DNA from 4 places in the Bacillus sp. JJ1533 genome. Region 3 is predicted to be linked to each of the others. Evidence: riboswitches for the same ligand, from Rfam matches in the RefSeq annotation. Region 3 holds a riboswitch; each other region holds the start of a gene.
The links. A riboswitch is a leader RNA that binds a small molecule or an ion and turns the genes downstream of it on or off. The one in region 3 is predicted to bind S-adenosylmethionine.

Region 1: another riboswitch for S-adenosylmethionine. It lies ahead of V7138_RS07355 (carboxymuconolactone decarboxylase family protein); the one in region 3 lies ahead of V7138_RS00035 (PLP-dependent aspartate aminotransferase family protein).
Region 2: another riboswitch for S-adenosylmethionine. It lies ahead of V7138_RS01360 (hypothetical protein); the one in region 3 lies ahead of V7138_RS00035 (PLP-dependent aspartate aminotransferase family protein).
Region 4: another riboswitch for S-adenosylmethionine. It lies ahead of metK (methionine adenosyltransferase); the one in region 3 lies ahead of V7138_RS00035 (PLP-dependent aspartate aminotransferase family protein).

Annotation. Positions count from the first base shown of each region.
Region 1 is NZ_JBALOV010000013.1:152,612-155,783, reverse strand. Features, by position in the region: gene trmL (tRNA (uridine(34)/cytosine(34)/5-carboxymethylaminomethyluridine(34)-2'-O)-methyltransferase TrmL) at 155-625, shown strand; TPP riboswitch at 748-848, shown strand; gene tenA (thiaminase II) at 940-1,626, shown strand; SAM riboswitch class I at 1,824-1,932, shown strand; gene V7138_RS07355 (carboxymuconolactone decarboxylase family protein) at 2,051-2,704, shown strand; gene V7138_RS07350 (PadR family transcriptional regulator) at 2,901-3,172, shown strand, end outside.
Region 2 is NZ_JBALOV010000003.1:70,811-73,982, reverse strand. Features, by position in the region: gene V7138_RS01370 (GyrI-like domain-containing protein) at 227-712, shown strand; gene V7138_RS01365 (hypothetical protein) at 799-1,419, shown strand; gene V7138_RS01360 (hypothetical protein) at 1,554-1,886, opposite strand; SAM riboswitch class I at 1,985-2,087, opposite strand; gene V7138_RS01355 (nuclear transport factor 2 family protein) at 2,464-2,934, opposite strand.
Region 3 is NZ_JBALOV010000001.1:7,522-10,693, forward strand. Features, by position in the region: gene V7138_RS00035 (PLP-dependent aspartate aminotransferase family protein) at 30-1,829, opposite strand; SAM riboswitch class I at 1,918-2,029, opposite strand; SAM riboswitch class I at 2,287-2,392, opposite strand; gene V7138_RS00040 (aldo/keto reductase) at 2,480-3,172, opposite strand, start outside.
Region 4 is NZ_JBALOV010000006.1:92,900-96,071, forward strand. Features, by position in the region: gene V7138_RS04005 (gamma carbonic anhydrase) at 1-510, shown strand, start outside; gene metK (methionine adenosyltransferase) at 585-1,784, opposite strand; SAM riboswitch class I at 2,060-2,222, opposite strand; gene pckA (phosphoenolpyruvate carboxykinase (ATP)) at 2,492-3,172, shown strand, end outside.

The sequences.
Region 1 (3,172 bases), on a different contig from region 3:
TGAGAAAGTATAAGAAAAAGACATAGATAGTCATAGATTGGCTGTTACTTTCCAAGTCTTGGCGGAAACCAAATGTTAATTGTCCATGGTTTAACGGCATTTATCAAAGGTATGTTATAATTTGGAGGGTAAAATACAATGAGGAGTGACCATCTTGGCAATACATGTTGTACTCTATCAACCAGATATTCCGGCTAATACTGGAAACATTGCACTCACATGTGCTGCAACGGATACAGCCTTGCATTTAATTCGACCACTTGGCTTTTCAACTGATGAAAAAATGATCAAACGAGCGGGTTTCGATTTCTGGGATTCTGTAAATATAACGTATTATGACTCATTAGACGACTTTTTTTCGAAAAATCAAGGTGAGTTTTACTATATAGAGACATTTGGTAAAAAAACACATTCCGGCTTTGATTTCAGTGATGTTTCAAAGGAACATTATTTTATGTTTGGAAAAGAAACAACGGGTTTACCAAAAGATTTACTAGAAAAACACAAAAATCACTTTTTGAGAATCCCAATGAGTCAACATGTTCGTTCACTCAACCTTTCGAATACAGCAGCCATATTAGTGTACGAGGCATTAAGACAGCAAGGGTATCCGAATCTAACATAAAAAAATCTTCCTTCTTGGAAGATTTTTTGCTTGTTTGCACATAGAATAGCTGAAAATCTTCCGAACATTTGCTTATTTTCACCGGCTATGTTTAACTAATATATAGTAACTTAATAATCTAGCAATTCGACTAGGGGAGCATGTATTTGCTGAGAGATAGAAATATCGACCCTTTGAACCTGATCTGGGTAACACTAGCGTAGGGAAGTGGAGTTGGAATTTTTTCGTGAAAACGATTATTTACCGAACCCATCTCTATTCACTAGTGGTGGGTCTTCTTTTTTCTCCCCAATGTCAACAACAAGGAAGGGGAAATGAGAGTGAGCAGTCAATTTACAGATCGTTTATGGAATCGAGTTGAGCCGATTTGGAATTCGTATTTGGAGCATCCCTTTGTGAAAGGAATCGGCGAAGGTTGGTTGGAGAAGGAAAAATTTAAGCATTATATGAAGCAGGATTACGTGTACCTGATTGAGTATTCCCGTCTATTTGCGTTAGGTAGCGCAAAGTCACCGGATTTAAAAACGATGTCTATTTTTGCAAATCTTTTACATGGCACACTTGAGATCGAAATGGATCTTCACCGCCAATATGCAGCAAAATTTGAAATATCTCCTGAGGAGCTTGAGGCAACTAAGCCCGCATCAACTACTACTTCATACACAAGTTACATGTTGAATGTGGCCCAACTTGGTGGTGTTGAAAATGTTGTCGCAGCTGTCCTTGCCTGTGCCTGGAGCTATAACTTCATTGGAAAAGAACTGGCAAAATGGCCAGGAGCTACCAACCATGAATTTTATGGAGAGTGGGTCAAAATGTATTCGTCCAATGAATTTACTGCGTTGGCAGAAGATTGTAAGACTCTCATCAATCAAATCACAACTGGAAAACCAGAACGAGATTTAGCAGCGTTAGAAGAAATAGTCGTCAAAACAAGCTTGTTCGAGTACATGTTTTGGGATATGGCGGAAAATCAAGAGGAGTGGCCATTGAACCAATAAATGAGATTGGACAAAAGGATAGCCAATATTGACCCAAGCTGGGTACCAGAGCAGTTTACCATGTTTACGTTATGGATAGGTGGTTTGTAATTCCTTTCAGGATATAGATACGGTTTTCAAAATAATCCAATATTTCAGTTGACAATCCCTTCTTCATTCATGTAAGGTAATTAATAATACCAAATTAAATACATTTTCTCTTATCAAGAGTCGGGGGAGGAACCTGGTCCGTTGATCCCGCAGCAACCGTTATGATAGATGTAACAAGGTGCTAATTCCAGCAAGCATGCGCTTGAAAGATGAGTGTGGATATACATAATGCCTCTTCCTCATCGGAAGGGGTTTTTTGAATTTATAACATAGGTGAAATTCATGCGAAAATGATATTCAATTTGGTGAAAAATTTAAAGGGAGAGATTTACAAATGACAAGTTTATACAGAAAAGAATATTTCGGTAGACTTCCAGAATTGAAACAGTATGCGCCAGAAATCTTTCAATCTTTCATTAAATTTGATAGTCAAGCATTAGCCGCAGGAAGACTTTCCGTAAAGCAAAAGGAACTAATTGCCGTGGCTGTTGCACATATCACGGGTTGCCCATATTGCATAGATTTACATGTTGGAAATGCGAAAAAGAATGACTCAACGAAAGAAGAAGTAGCAGAAGCAATTTTTGTTGCGACAGCATTAAAGGCAGGTTCTTCTTTAGCGCATGGAGTAAATGCACTCAATGCATATGATGGAAATGGTGATGAAGAACTGTATAAGGCATCCTATTTTGCAAGACTGAAAGAATTTGCAGATTTGAATGGCGAGGCATTTAAAGCATTTATAGATTTTGACAGTAAGTCGATCAAAGCGAAAAACTTATCTGAAAAGGACAAAGAGTTGATTGCTGTTGCATGCGCACATACAACAGGTTGCCCGTATTGCATCGACCTTCATACGAAGAATGCAAAAAAAGCAGGAGCTGATTTAGAAGAACTCTCAGAAGCTATTTTCGTAGCTGTTGCCTTAAAAGCAGGAGCTGCATTGGCACATAGTGTGAATGCCCTTAACGCTTACGATGAGAAGTAACTGGAACGTTTAATGTGTCTATTTTAAAAAATCTATTGACAAAAAAATGAAATAATTTTACACTAAAAACAACTACTTTGTTTAACAAGATAGTTGTTTTTTTAAATCCACTATCTTGTTTTACCAACTACCTGAGATTAACTTTATTTTTTGTCTACTACCTTGTATAACATACTAGGGGAGGGAGTATGATGAAATGTCAATAAGGAGCCAGTTGTTAAAGGGAATCTTGGATGGATGTGTGTTGGCTGTAATCGAAAAAGAGCCTATCTACGGCTACGAACTTTCGCAAAAACTGCTGAATATTGGCTTAGCAGATGTAAGTGAAGGAACCATTTATCCGATTTTATTAAGACTCCAGAAAAATGGGCTCATTCTGGGAGAAATGAGACCATCAGAATCAGGTCCAAATCGGAAGTATTATTTTTTGACTGAAAAAGGTCAAGAGGCATTAGAAATCATTTCCGA
Region 2 (3,172 bases), on a different contig from region 3:
GATTCACTTACATTCAAAATATCGATCAAATTGGTATTCCATAAAAAGTGCCATGGGAACAGTGGGGCGGTTCAAACGATTCACTTAAAATGCTGAACAGTCCCCTCGTTTTTACAATATGTATTAGGTTATTGAAGATGATAAAATAATGAGTAGATGGGCTACATAGTTATTGAAATTGTAAACTAGTAAACTTGCGACACTTTTTTGAGAAGGAGGAAATAAAGTGGGTTATGAAATTGTTACATTACCTGGCTATCGGGCAGTAGGATTAAAGTGGGAAGGGACATTCTCTGAGATTGTCCCTAAATTAAAAAACGTTATTCGGCAAATAGAAGAACGTGCCAATGAGTTAGATGACAAGCTGAACCCCCATGTTCAATTAGGACTCTCTTATCATGTAATTGAAAATGGTTTCGTGCATTATGCAGTATATGAAGTAAGTAACAGTCAGGAAATTCCTGATGGGATGATAGAAATAAAGGTTCCTCAATTGACTTATGTGAAGACAACACATCACAAAGGGGAGGATATACAAAAGACGTATACCGACCTACATGAATGGTTATTTGATAGCGATTATACCGCATTTAGGGAACCAGGTGTAGTTTACTATGATTCATATATGCCAATAAAACATGAACATTATCCAGTGGAACGCGACCCTAGTGATCCGCATTTTGATATTTATATACCGATTGTTAAAAAGTAGAACAGAGAGATGGTTCCAACACTTCACCTTGAAAAATTGCAACAGCCCCTTGTTTTTCCAAGACCTTTTCAGAGGAGAGTGAGATTGTGAAAGACAAAGAGATCATAGACGCCTTTGAACAGTCAGAAATAAATTTACTCGTAGAACTAAGAATGGGAAATGGATTCCATGAAAAGGAGTATGAAAGGTTAGTTAAGGCTCTCACCGTCTGTGCGGATGAATGGGAGAATCGTACAAGTATTCCGGGAGAAGTCGTCCATACTTTAGTTGGACTATACGATGAACTGTACAACTTTTCTTTAATATATGGTGGTGAAGAATCAGTCCGTATTAAGAACGCAGCCGAAAATACCAAAAAGCTGATTCAAAGATGTACGAAAGATAAAGGAGAAATAGAACCCGAAAGAGCCAGAGTGATTGTCAGGTTGATTGAGAAAATCAACGAAAACGGAAATTTTTTTAAAAAACTTCAAACTGGCAAAGGAATGGATGAACAACAATTTGAAAGAATCTACCATGAATTAACACGTATTATTGACGAGATTTATTCGTGGGAGGAAATTCCAAAAGTTTTGGTAAATATTTTGATTGATTTTCGTGAATTAGATTTGTTTGTCGGTCAATATCAAGATGAGTTCAAACAACCTGAAGAGGCAAATAAAATCTATGATGCGTATGAACGTATTTTTAGTTTGATTTTTGGTTGAACCAGTGAGATGAGAAATATAACAATTTGATAGACAAATAGGTACATATGTGACCAGTGACACAAAAGTACTATGATGGGCCTGCCACCAGTGCATTAAAGCATTACTGTGCTTGGGGTTAGGCCATAAATATCCTACTTTTTCATAAATACATATCCTAAATAATTTCCTGAACCTCGTTTGATCTGAAGGCCTTGTTGCTCTAGAACCCTCCATAGTTTTCGATCTAGGGCATACGGATCTCTTTGTTGAAGGGTTTTTATCTCTGTTTCTGTAATTGTAAGTTGGAGAGATTCTTGTGTACATGTAACAGCCAATTCATAGTTTTTGAGCTTCATTACGATCACTTTAAAATCTGGATCCCATTCCTGCAGCTCTTGCTCAATGCAAGTCGCAACCTGAATCAAAAATTTTTCTCCCACCGTATTTTTTGACATCATTTCTCTTATAAATCCCGAAGTATTCATCTTTTTTCCTCCTAAACTTTAAATCAATAAAGTACAAGAATGAAAGCAATGAAAAAGGCTCTTCATTGCGTATGAACGCAACAAAGAGCCTAAGCCGATCGTCATCATTCAAAGCATTGCTTTGCTGGTTGGAGCACCTTACCTATTGGCAGGTTGCTGTGAAGTCATTGAGCCAGGACTCTCGTTCACTCTTGATAACCTTATTGAACTATATATATTATACCTACACCAAGTAGGTACCAAAAACTCTTTTGTTTGCATTTCCCATGTATAATCGATAGCACCACCATTCTCGTCACCCTTATAACTCAGTGCCTTGAACGTATGCTTCATCTGACTTGGATCAAAGAATCCACTAAATAGGGAAGTTAGTTGGTCTTTACCTTCCTTGCGGAATCCAAAAGTAAAATCCTCGAAAACACCATCATCCGTAAACATATTTAAAGCTTTTTCTTGTCCTTCATAGGTGAAATTATTTAAAAGTTGTTCTGCAAATTGTATATTCATACTAAATCTCCTCTCAATACTTGTATAAGATGATATTTTGGCTCTTGCACACGTTTAAAAAATAAATAGCTTAGCTTGCTTTTCGTTTAAATAAAGCTTTGAATAATCGAGTGATTTTATTTTCTTTAGCCTGAATTGGTTGAGTATTCTCCTTTAATTTAAGAATTTCGCTAGCAGCGTCATAGTAGTCGATAAGACTCGTAATCTTTCCATCCTTCAAGGTGATTACCATAGTTCCACGAAGGTTTACTAGTTGGCCGTTTGTTGGAACCCCCATAAATTCCTTCGTTTGCATTTCCCATGTGTACTCGATCGCACCACCATTCTCGTTACCTTTGTAACTAAGGGCATTAAACGTATGTTTCATTTGGTCAGGGTCAAAGAATCCACGGAAAAGGGAGGTTAGTTGCTCCTTACCCTCCATGCGAAATCCAATCGTGAAGTCCTCAAATACACCATCATCTGCAAACATCGCCAAGGCCTTATCCTGCCCATCATAATTAAAATGGTCCAAAAGTGTTTTTGCAAATTGCATATTCATGTTAAATTCTCCTCTCATTTTTTAATAAAATTGGTTTGCAATTGCTTTGTGACTTTATAGTAACAGGAGGAAAAAAACGAATGTACCAATAGAAATGGAGAAATGTCGTTTATCCAACATTTCAATAAAATTGTCTGAAAAATAGGAGTGAGCTTACACCATTACAATGGATTCTAACATTTTGGAATATATGAACAGTTGATGGTGCCTGTTCTCTTTACGGATAAACGTTTCCGCA
Region 3 (3,172 bases):
TCCGTCCTTTATCTGATTCCTTACCTGTATTAAATTTCACAGGCATAAGTAACAATGGAACCTCTGAGACGCTGTGCTTCCTTATACGTACATCTGTTTTGAACGACCTCAAGACCTGCTTCTTTCGCAACCTCAACTGCCCTTGGAGAAATAACACCTTCTTGTAACCAGAAAACTTTGGGCTGTATTTTTGCTGCTTCTGCCGCTACACCAATCGCTGCTTCAGGGCTGCGGAATACTTGAACAATATCTATTTCAAACGGAATAGATGCTAAGTCTGGATAAGCCTGTTCACCAAGTACTTCTGTTTCTCTTGGGTTAACCGGGACAATTTTATAGCCGAGTCGCTGCATTTTACGTGCAAGTCTGTAGCTTGGTCGCGCTGGATTACCGCTAAGTCCCACAACCGCAATTCGTTTTGGTCGCTGAACTTCCTTGCCGTCAACGATTTCACGAATAAATGTAGATTGAAGTGCCCAACGTATAACTCCCTCATCGTTAACCGCTGTTTCACCTTTTTGTTCACCCTTTGATGAAATGCCCGTCGCTTCATAGAATGCCTGGTCTAAATCATTTACTAAATCACGGTATGATTCAATTCCAACTGAAAGACGGATTAACTCTTCACTTACTCCTGTTTTTACTAACTCTTCCGCACTTAACTGCTGATGGGTTGTTGATGCAGGGTGTATAATAAGTGACTTAGCGTCTCCTACGTTCGCTACATGTGACCATAGCGCAATATTATTAATCACTTTTTTACCAGTTTCTCTACCACCCTTAATGCCAAAGTTTACGATCGAACCATATCCAGAACGTAAATATTTAGTTGCTAGTTCATGTGCTGGATGTTCTTCAAGGCCAGGGTATGAAACCCATTCAACTGCAGGATGGTCTTTTAAGAATTTGGCTACTTTCAGTGCATTTTCATTGTGCTTTTCAATTCGTAGGTGTAATGTCTCAAGGCCCTGTATCAATAGGAATGCACTATGTGGGCTTAAAGAAGAACCAAAATCTCTTAAAAGTTGAACTCTAAGCTTCGTACTGAACGCCAAAGTTCCAAATTCATTTGCGTATATTATTCCGTTATAACTTTGATCTGGCTCTGTAAAACCTGGGAACTTTTCACTGTTCCAATTGAAACGTCCTCCATCAACGACTAACCCACCAATTGTCGTTCCATGTCCGCCTATCCACTTTGTTGCTGAGTGAACCACGATATCAGCACCGTATTGGATTGGTTTACAAACATATGGAGATGCAAATGTATTATCAATAATGAGCGGTACTCCATTTTCATGTGCAATCGCTGATACTGCTTCAATATCTAATACATGCAAGCTTGGGTTTCCAATCGTTTCAGCAAATACAGCCTTTGTTTTCGGCGTGATTGCTTTTCTAAAATTTTCAGGATCTGTTGGGTCAACGAAATGCGTCTTAATTCCATATTTAGGAAGTGTAACAGCGAATAGGTTATAAGTTCCGCCATATAAATTAGAAGCTGCTACAATTTCATCTCCTGCTTCCGCCACGTTCATAATGGAAAGAGCAATCGCCGCCATCCCTGATGACGTTGCTACAGCTGCGACACCATCCTCCAATAATGCAATTCGTTTTTCAAGTACATCAACAGTTGGATTACCGATTCGAGAATAAATATTACCTGACTCATCAAGGCTAAATAGACTTTGAGCATGGTCAGTGTTATGGAATACAAATGAACTAGTTTGATAAATCGGCACTGCACGGGAACCCGTTGTCGGATCTGGGGATTGCCCTCCATGTAAAAGTATTGTCTCATCATCATAAGTTTCATATTGTTTTGTCATAATGTTCCCTCCAAATTTTTAAAAGTTTACTAGGATTTGATGCTCGCTATTATAAAAAAACCCCCTCAACATAAGAAGAGGGGGCCTCATCTTATCTTTCAGGTGCATTTGCACCCGCAGGAATTAGCACCTTTTCAAGCTTTCACTTGAAGGTTGCCGGACTTCTTCGGGCCTGTTCCCTCAGTCTCTCTGGATAAGAAATCTTTATTAAATTGACGCACTAATACGTTAATTCTTGAATTATATAAAGTATTATAGAATAGTTTATTTTTTCAGTCAATGTATTATTCGAAAAATATTTTTATTTATAAAATTAACACTTCCCTGAACTTATTTAATACTAGGAAAAGTGGTACCCTTGGTCACCTTTCTCTTAAATAAAACAACAAACCCCTTCTGTAAAAAAACAGAAGGGGTACAAGGAATATCCATAAATACATATTCGAATTCGTCCACCTTCTCATCTTCGGAATAAAAAACATCCTCTGAACTTGGCACCGGGCTTACATATGCTGGTTGCCGAGGCTTCGCAGGGTCAGTCCCTCCACCTCTCTTGATAAGAAGAATTTCATTATTAAAGTTTATAATAAGAATGTTAAACATTTTTGATAATTTAGTCAATAGCATTCGGATCCGTTCGTCAAAAAAATTTAATAAGCGCCTCTAATAACATCCTTCACACGCTCATGGTAAAAGTGTTGAATCCTTTCTTTTTCTTCATTTGAAAAAGTTTTTTCCTCTAATGCGGTTAAATTATCTTGAACTTGTTTGACGTTTTTGAATCCAGGAATAATACATGTTATTTCTTCGTGGTCTAAAATCCAACGAAGGGCTGCACTCGCCATTGAGCTTCGGCCTTCTGCAATCCATGTTAACTGGTCAGCAAGTTCCACACCTTTTTTAAAACCGAGACCGGCAAATGTTTCACCCACATTGAATGATTCACCATTTTCGTTATAGCGACGGTGATCATCTTCTTCAAAAACATGATTCGCTGTAAATTTTCCAGTTAGCAATCCGCTTGCTAGTGGCAATCTAACGAGTAAGCCGACACCTTTTTTGTAGGCTTCTGGAATTAAAGCTTCCAATGGTTTTTGACGGAATATATTAAAAATAATCTGCAAGCTCTTCACGTTAGGATTTCCCAAGCAAATTAGCCCTTCCTCTACAGTTTCGACACTTACACCATAATTGCGGATTTTCCCTTCACTTTGCAAGCGGTCAAGTACTTCAAACACGCTACCATCCCTTAATATCTCTGTCGCCGGACAATGAATTTGATACAAGTCAATAGCCTCTCGATTCAGTCTGCGAAGGCTGTCTTCACAGTAACGGCTTACTTG
Region 4 (3,172 bases), on a different contig from region 3:
CCATACAAAGGGAAATATCCTGAAATTGCAGACACTGTATTCATTGCTGATTACGCAACTGTCACGGGGGACGTAAAAATTGGGGAAGAAACAAATATATGGTTTAATACCGTTATCCGGGGTGATGTGGCACCAACTTTGATTGGAAAAAGAGTAAGCATTCAAGACAATTCGACCCTGCATCAAAGTCCAAACAATCCTTTGATAATCGAAGATGATGTCACAATTGGACATCAGGTGATTCTCCATAGCTCAATTATCCGTAAAAATGCCCTAATCGGGATGGGTTCGATTATTCTGGATGGGGCTGAGATTGGCGAAGGTGCCTTTATTGGGGCTGGAAGCCTTGTTCCACAAGGTAAAAAAATCCCACCAAACACACTTGCCTTTGGGAGACCTGCTAAAGTAATTCGTGAACTAAACGACGACGATAAGAAGGACATGGCGAGAATTCGCCGTGAATATGTGGAAAAAGGTAAGCATTATAAACAATTACAAAAAGAAAAGTGAACGGCGCCTTGAACTCGACACTAAAAAATGAAGTAAGAACCAAAAAGCTCACCAAATCGGTGAGCTTTTTTATCTTATTTTACAGCCTGTGCTTTGAGTGTTTCTGCTTTGTCGGTACGCTCCCATGGCAGATCGAGATCGTTTCTGCCAAAGTGACCATATGCAGCAGTTTGCTTATAGATTGGACGACGAAGATCCAGCATATTAATAATACCAGCAGGACGTAAATCAAAATTGTTTCGAACCAATTCTACAAGTACATCCTCAGACACTGTACCAGTTCCAAATGTATCAACAGAAATAGATACTGGTTGTGCAACACCGATTGCATACGCAAGCTGCACTTCACATTTATCAGCTAAGCCCGCCGCAACAAGGTTTTTCGCAACATAACGCGCAGCATATGCAGCAGAACGGTCAACTTTCGTTGGATCCTTACCTGAGAATGCGCCACCACCATGACGTGCATAACCACCATACGTATCAACAATGATTTTACGGCCAGTTAAGCCAGCATCACCTTGTGGACCGCCAATTACGAAACGCCCAGTTGGGTTAATAAAATATTTTGTATTTTCATCAATTAATTCACTTGGAACTACTGGATTGATGACATGTTCTTTTAGATTACGTTGAATTTGTTCTAATGAGATTTCCGGATGGTGCTGAGTTGAAATAACAATTGTGTCAATTCTGACTGGATTATTATTTTCATCGTACTCAACAGTAACTTGAGTTTTTCCATCAGGACGTAAGTATGGAAGAATCTCATCTTTACGAACCTTCGTCAATCGGCGTGACAGCTTGTGAGCCAATGAAATTGGAAGAGGCATTAACTCTTTCGTTTCATTACAAGCATAACCAAACATTAAGCCTTGGTCCCCTGCACCAATTGCTTCGATTTGTGCGTCTGTCATTTGACCTTCACGAGCTTCTAACGCTTGGTCAACCCCCATCGCAATATCTGGAGATTGCTCATCGATCGATGTTAAAACTGCACATGTTTCATAGTCAAATCCGTATTTTGCACGAGTATAACCAATCTCTTTAATCGTTTCACGGACAATCTTTGGGATATCTACATATGTAGAGGTTGTAATTTCTCCCGCAACAAGTACAAGACCTGTAGTAACAGAAGTTTCACACGCTACGCGTGCATTTGCATCATTTGCTAAGATGGCATCTAAAATAGAATCTGAAATTTGGTCACAGATTTTATCTGGATGGCCTTCCGTAACAGACTCAGAAGTAAATAAACGGCGTCTAGTTGTCACAAACGCTTCCTCCTTTTTCGGATTCAGAATTTGATAATCTTCAAATTCTGACATTCATTGATACGGTACTCATTCCCTTAGTATTGTTACCTTCACGATTTTCTATCCTATATTAACCTTCTAGTATAATACAGCATACGTTGAGTAGTTATCTGTGATGTACACAAATAAACGCTATAAGTAACATGATTAAAACATGAATGGTTCTCATAACAGAAATAAAAAACCTTCCCTGCTTATTTGAGGAAAGGTATTATCATTTATCTCGCCTTTCACTCTTATCGATCAAGGTCATGCCTTGCTCAGGTTAGCACCTTATCACTTTTTGAAAAGGAGACCTATTATTTATAGGTTTCACAAAAATTCATTTGCCATGCAAGAAAAGTGATGGTTGCCGGGTTTCATTGGGCCTGTCCCTCCGCCAGCTCGGGATAAGAGAGTATCCGTTCAATGAAATATCATAACGCAGTCATCCTTTTCATGTCAACCTAATTTCAATAAAATTTGATATTGAAGTGTATCACGCTAATTTATGAAAAAGACAAATTTTAAAAACAAATGGATTATAAAGAACTATTTTAGATTATGCACGCACTTTTTATACATATGTTACGTAAAATACGTTAAATAGTATAGACTATTTTTATTAATGTGTTATACTAATTGTAAAATTTGATTATATAAAAAAAAATAAAGGATGGTTTTACATGAATTCAGTTGAAGTTTCAAATGAGCAGCTATTAGAATTAGTGAATGGAAAAAATGCACTTCATAACCTATCTGTTCCTATTTTAGTTGAAAAAGTACTCGCTAGACAAGAGGGAATCCTTACTTCGACTGGGGCTGTATGTGCAACTACCGGGAAATACACAGGAAGATCACCAGAAGACAAATACATCGTAGAAGAAGCATCTACGAAGGATCGAATAGACTGGGGTAAGGTAAATAAACCTATTTCTGAAGCTGTATTTGAAAACCTTTACACAAAGGTACTTTCATACTTGAAGGAAAAAGATGAAATTTTTATATTCAATGGGTATGCAGGAGCTGATAAAAAAGTACGTATGCCAATTCAAGTGATCAACGAATATGCGTGGCATAATCTATTTTCGCAGCAAATGTTTGTTCGGCCAACCGAAGAAGATTTAAAAACACATCAACCTGAATTCACAGTCATTAGTGCACCAAATTTCAAAGCAGACCCGGAAACCGATGGCACAAACTCTGAAACCTTCATTATTATTTCCTTCGAAAAAAGAACTGTTTTAATAGGAGGCACAGAGTATGCTGGTGAAATAAAAAAATCAATCTTCTCTGTGATGAACTATGTACTTCCTGAGCAAAATATTCTGTCCATGCACTGCTCTGCAAATGTAGGCCAAGAAGGG